Linked DNA regions of Beijerinckia sp. 28-YEA-48. The protein of the gene in region 2 interacts with the protein of the main gene of each other region in a pairwise test. Links are inferred from orthologs where the notes say so. Each region holds a gene or a part of one and is shown on either strand. Other genes may lie near its edges.

The links. The genes of interacting proteins can lie anywhere in the genome.
Region 1: the proteins of groL (region 2) and BLW50_RS27630 interact in binary tests that used the Escherichia coli proteins (3 or more experiments, as listed by UniProt). The link is inferred for Beijerinckia sp. 28-YEA-48 from one-to-one orthologs.

The regions. Positions count from the first base shown.
Region 1 is NZ_FNSI01000001.1:5,886,355-5,889,350, forward strand. Bases 1-2,925 are described here. They hold BLW50_RS27630 (ABC transporter ATP-binding protein), read left to right. Parts: upstream 1-1,046; coding sequence 1,047-1,805; downstream 1,806-2,925. Other genes in these bases: BLW50_RS27625 (Bug family tripartite tricarboxylate transporter substrate binding protein), read left to right, coding at 1-887; BLW50_RS27635 (ABC transporter permease), read left to right, coding at 1,795-2,589; BLW50_RS27640 (LysR family transcriptional regulator), read left to right, coding at 2,655-2,925. In the rest of the region: more of BLW50_RS27640, read left to right, coding at 2,926-2,996. UniProt on the Escherichia coli protein: Part of the ABC transporter complex FetAB, which is probably involved in iron export and enhances resistance to H(2)O(2)-mediated oxidative stress. Probably responsible for energy coupling to the transport system.
Region 2 is NZ_FNSI01000001.1:2,947,555-2,950,614, forward strand. Bases 7-2,995 are described here. They hold groL (chaperonin GroEL), read right to left. Parts: upstream 2,327-2,995; coding sequence 686-2,326; downstream 7-685. Other genes in these bases: BLW50_RS14050 (integration host factor subunit alpha), read right to left, coding at 7-284; groES (co-chaperone GroES), read right to left, coding at 2,383-2,670. Also shown: more of BLW50_RS14050, read right to left, coding at 1-6; BLW50_RS14070 (PaaI family thioesterase), read left to right, coding at 3,002-3,060.

The DNA of each region.
Region 1 (2,996 bases), 2.9 Mb from region 2 along the record:
GTCCGATCAAGATCGTCGTGCCATTCGCTGCTGGCGGCGGCAATGACGTGTTGGCGCGGCTCATCGCGCAACAGCTTTCCGAGCGTCTGAAACAGGGCGTGGTGATCGAGAACCGTCCGGGCGCCGGCACGCAGATCGGCGCGGAGGTCGTGGCGCGCGCTGAGCCGGATGGCTACACGCTGCTGTCGACGTCGATGACGACCTATGTGCTCAATCCGTTTCTCTACAAAAAACTCTCCTACGATCCGTTGAAGGATTTCGCGCCGATTTCCCTCACCGGTAATTTCGACCTGATGCTGGTGGCGCATCCGTCGTTTCCGGCTGGTTCGCTGGAACAATTCGTGGCGCTCGCCAAGGCGAAGCCGGGCGATCTTTCCTATGCCTCGGCCGGCCCCGGCAGTCCGCATCAATTGGCCATGGAACTGCTGATGCGTCGCGCCGATCTCAGCATGGTGCATGTCGCCTATCGTGGTGCCGCGCCGGCGCTGCAAGATGTCCTTGCGGGTCATGTCCCCATTATGATGCTGGACGTGGCGACGGCGCGGGAGCCTGTCAAAGCGGGCTTGCTGAAGGCTTTCGGTGCGGCGTCGTTGACGCGCTTTGCCGATTTCCCCGATCTGCCGACCATCGCCGAACAGGGCTTTCCTGGCTATCAGGCGTCCGCCTGGCAAGGCATTGTCGCGCCGGCGAAAACGCCGCCGGAGATCGTCGAGAAGCTCGGCAAAGAGATTGGCGCGGCGCTAGCTGACGCGCAGGTGCGCGAGAAACTGCGCGCGGCGGGGATCGAGCCGATCGCCAGCACGCCGGCCGAATTCACAGCATTCATGACCAGCGAAACGGCGAAATGGGCGGATGTCATCAAGGCGGCGAAAATCACGCTCGACTGAGATACCGGATTGAATTCGCGCTATTTTATTGAGCGAAAAGCAGCGCGCCGCGACCAGCGGCCGCTTTATTCGCGATCCGCATAGAGCGATGCACGATGCTCATTCGTGTTCGACACGTCAAAGAGTTACGGCAATCCTCATGAAAGAGGAGACGAACTCATGTTTGAACGCACCGTATCGGGGGTTACGTCACGGCGTTCTCCGTCTAACCCTTCGGCCGTAGCGCCACAGCCTTCAGGATCGGCGCCGCCGCTGGAAGCGCGCGCCGTCAGCCGCGTGATCGGCGATAAGGCCATCGTCAACAATGTCACCATCACGCTTCACCCTGGCGAAATCGTCGCCCTATCGGGGGCGAGTGGGGCGGGCAAGTCGTCGTTCCTGCGCCTGCTCAACCGGCTGGATGAATCGACCGGAGGCGATGTTCTGGTTGATGGCATCAACTACCGTCAGTTGAAGCCCAGTGAATTGCGCCGCCGTGTCGGCATGGTGATGCAGGCGGCGCATCTGTTTCCGGGAACGGTGAACGACAACATCCAGTTTGGCCCGCGCCAGCAGAACCTGTCGGTGTCCCGTGCGGATGTGGAGGCCTTGCTGGAGCGGATTGGACTGCCGGGCTACGCGGATCGCGATGTGCAGAATCTCTCGGGTGGCGAGGCGCAGCGTGTTTCGATCGCCCGAACCCTGGTCAATAATCCGAGCACGCTCCTGCTCGACGAGCCGACATCGGCGCTTGATGAAAATGCCGCGCGCGAGATCGAAGCGCTCGTCATGGGCCTGGTCGAGGAACGGCAGATGGCCTGTCTCATCATCACCCACAATATGCCGCAAGCGCTTCGCATCGCCCCCAAGGCGATGGTTCTAGCGGCCGGCGCCCTGGTTGCCGTTGGCGCGACGGAGGAGGTTCTTCATGCTCGCTGAACTCACGAATATTTCGCCCAGCGTCATCATTCTGGGGCTTGAGCAGACGGCGGCGGCGATCGCTATTTGTGCTGTTGTCGTGTTCCTGTGCCTGCGGGTGGGCGTAGATGTCCGGCGTGAGGCTGTCCTGTCGGCCGCACGTGGCTTCTGTCAGATGGTTGCTGTTGGCGCCTTGCTCGTCCTGCTTCTGCACGGCTCTTTGTTGATTGGCGCCTGCATTCTGTTCGCGATGGTGATCGCTGCGGCGGTGACGGCCTCGCGTCGCGGCAAGGGCGCGCAAGGCGCCTTTCTGACCTGTGTCTATGCGATCGGCGCAGGTGCTGGCGTCGTGCTTGTCGTGATGCTTTTGACCAAGGCGTTGAGTACGGATGTGGCGGTTCTCGTTCCGGTCGGCAGCATGATCATCGCCAATGCGATGAATTCCTGCGCGCAGGCGATGGAAAGGTTGAGGGCTGACGTCACCAGTCACGTCGGTGAGATCGAGGCGGCTTTGTCGCTCGGCGCGACACCGGCGGTGGCGGTGCGGCCATATGTCAACAATGCGGTTTATGCGAGCCTGCTGCCCCGGCTCGACATGCTCAAATCCTTGGGCCTGGTTTGGATCCCCGGCGTGATGGCCGGCATGATGGTGTCGGGCGCCAATCCGATCTACGCCGGGATCTATCAATTCGTCATCGTGGCGATGATCCTCGCTGCCTCCGGCATGACCGGCCTGATCGCCACGGTGTTGAGCCGCCGCGCCGCCTTTTCGGTGGCCGATCAACTGTTGCTGCGGCGCGCCTGACGGGCGCCGCCGATAGTGCTTTGGCGCGCGCCTGCCTATGATGGTTTCCAGAGTTGGAGGCCGTCATGGCAGGTCAGGCGCCGAACTGGCGAAATTTGGATTTGAATCTTCTCGTCGTCTTCCAGGCTGTCATGGAGACGAAGAGCGCGACGGCGGCGGCGGGCAAGCTCAATATCAGCCAACCCGCCGTGAGCCATGCGCTGACCCGGCTGCGCGGCAGCCTCAACGACGAACTGTTCGTGCGCACGCCGGGCGGGTTGGAGCCGACGCCCTTCGCGCTCAATCTGTCGAAGGGTGTGCGCACCGCGCTCGATGAGCTTCAGGTGGCGCTCGACGGCGCGGCCGAATTCGTGCCGGCGACGGCCGAGCGGGAGTTCACCATCGCGCTCAATAACCATGCCGCCCTG
Region 2 (3,060 bases):
ACGGCCGCAATGAGGCGCGGCGATGGCTTGAAGGTGAGGACCCGGCGAGCCGTGATCGGATATTCCTGGCCAGTCTTCGGATTGCGGCCAACGCGCGGCCGCTTCGCCCGCACATGGAAAGTGCCGAAGGAGCGCAGCTTGACTGTCTCCCCCCCTTCCAGGGCGCCGCAAATTTCCTCAATAGCCACTTCGACGATTTGCTTAGCCTCTACCCGCGAGAGTCCCGGGCCCGTCACATAAACCGCGTGCAGAAGATCGGCACGGGTAAGTGTCTTGTTCGTCATTGTCGTATCGCCGCCTTTGAAGTGATGAACACCCGCGAGTACGCAAGAACAACGCACATGCCATTTGCAACGCGCATCCTGCCTCAGTGACCGCCGCTACTCGGTCACCGCCCCCGGCGGTTCGTCTTCATTCCCCTCGAACTGAACGCTTTTAAACATGCAGAGTCAAAGGGAAAAAATACAATCTGCATTCAGGAGCCCGGCAATCCACGACGCTTGCACGAAACATTGCATTTGAGCAAAAGCCTCCAAACAGGCCTTCCCAAGCACAATAATTTCCAACGTGGGCGGTTCCGCTTGGTTCCGTCGCCTCGCGATAAATTTCGCGGCGACCGGCCTCGCGACAAAAAACAGGCCGCGCACGGAGCGCGGCCTGCGATATTGGAACCGACAGAATGGACTTAGAAGTCCATGCCGCCCATGCCGCCGCCGCCCGGCATCGGGGGCATAGCCGAATCCTTCTTCGGCTTGTCGGCGATCATGGCTTCCGTCGTGACGAGGAGGCCGGAGACCGAGGCTGCGTCCTGCAGAGCCGTGCGGACGACCTTCGCCGGATCAACGATACCGGCTGCGATCATGTCGACGTACTCTTCAGTCTGAGCGTTGAAGCCGAAGGTCTGCGACTTGTTCTCGCCGATCTTGCCGACAACGATCGAGCCTTCGACGCCCGAGTTCTCGACGATCTGACGGATCGGCGCTTCCAGGGCCTTCAACACGATGTTGATGCCGGCCTGGACGTCCGAATTGTCGCTCTTCAGCTTGGCAACCGCGCCCTTGGCGCGCAGCAGCGCAACGCCGCCGCCCGGAACGATGCCTTCTTCCACCGCAGCGCGGGTGGCGTTCAGAGCGTCGTCAACGCGATCCTTCTTTTCCTTGACTTCGACTTCCGTCGCGCCGCCGACGCGGATCACCGCGACGCCGCCAGCGAGCTTGGCGAGACGCTCCTGGAGCTTCTCACGGTCGTAGTCGGAGGTGGTCTCTTCGATCTGAGCCTTGATCTGGGAAACGCGACCTTCGATGTCCTTCTTCTTGCCGGAACCGTCGACGATCGTGGTGTTTTCCTTGTCGATACGCACCTTCTTGGCGCGGCCGAGCATGGCGATCGTGACGTTTTCCAGCTTGATGCCGAGGTCTTCGGCGATCATCTGGCCACCGGTCAGGATGGCGATGTCTTCCAGCATGGCCTTGCGGCGATCGCCGAAGCCCGGAGCCTTGACAGCCGCAACCTTGAGGCCACCGCGCAGCTTGTTGACGACGAGCGTGGCGAGGGCTTCGCCTTCGACGTCTTCAGCAACGATGATCAGCGGCTTGCCGGTCTGAACGACGGCTTCGAGCACCGGCAGCATCGGCTGCAGCGACGACAGCTTCTTCTCGTGGATGAGAATGTAGGGGTCGTCGAGTTCGGCGATCATCTTCTCGGCGTTGGTAATGAAGTACGGCGAGAGATAGCCACGGTCGAACTGCATGCCTTCGACGACGTCGAGTTCGGTCTCGGCGGTCTTGGCTTCTTCAACCGTGATGACGCCTTCGTTGCCGACCTTCTGCATCGCCTTGGCGATCATGGCGCCGATGGAGGAGTCGCCGTTGGACGAGATGGTGCCGACCTGGGCGACTTCGTCCGAGGACTTGATCTTCTTGGCGCGAGCCTGGATGTCCTTGACGGCTTCGGCGACGGCGAGATCGATGCCGCGCTTCAGATCCATCGGGTTCATGCCGGCGGCCACGTACTTGGCGCCTTCCTTGACGATCGCCTGGGCGAGAACCGTGGCGGTCGTGGTGCCGTCACCGGCGGTGTCGTTGGTCTTGGAAGCGACCTCACGCACCATCTGGGCGCCCATGTTCTCGAACTTGTCTTCGAGTTCGATTTCCTTGGCGACCGTGACGCCGTCCTTGGTGATGCGCGGGGCGCCGAAGGACTTGTCGATGACGACGTTACGACCCTTGGGGCCGAGGGTCACCTTCACCGCATTGGCGAGGATGTCGACGCCACGGAGCATTCTCTCGCGTGCGTCGGCCGAAAAACGTACTTCTTTAGCTGCCATAACTTCAGTCTCCTGGACTTAATTGGCTGAAATAACGTGAATTAAGGGGCCGGCAATTAGGCGATAACGCCCATGATGTCGGATTCCTTCATGATCAGGAGGTCCTGACCGTCGATCTTCACTTCCGTGCCGGACCACTTGCCGAACAGGATCCGATCGCCCTTCTTGACATCGAGCGGAACCAGCTTGCCGGCTTCGTCACGAGCGCCCGAACCAACGGCGACGATTTCGCCTTCCTGGGGCTTTTCCTTGGCGGTGTCCGGAATGATGATGCCGCCCTTGGTCTTCTCTTCGCCATCGAGGCGCTTGACGACGACCCGGTCGTGCAGAGGACGAAACTTCATGTGAGCATTTCCTGTAGCTTGCGGGTCAGGGCCGGTGCGACCGGCCTCCGCCCCCGGTTGCGTGACATGGGGGACGTTATTAGCACTCGCCATTAACGAGTGCTAATAACGCTGCCGAGGAGATAGGAGAGGCTGGGGAGGGAGTCAAGAACGCTCGGGCAAAGAATCAGGCCGGGACGGAGACCATCAGATCCACGCGCAAAGGTTTGCACGTCCGAGAGCGAAGACGAACCGAAAGATGGGCTAAAACGATTGCCTTTCTATGACGACTGGACGGCGGTTCGAAGACCAGCGATGGTTCACCTCTTAACCATTTTGGGAGTTCTCCCCTGTGTCCACCCCTGCCCTCGCCGTTCTGCCGCCGGATCAGCTCACCGCGCGCCCGGGCCT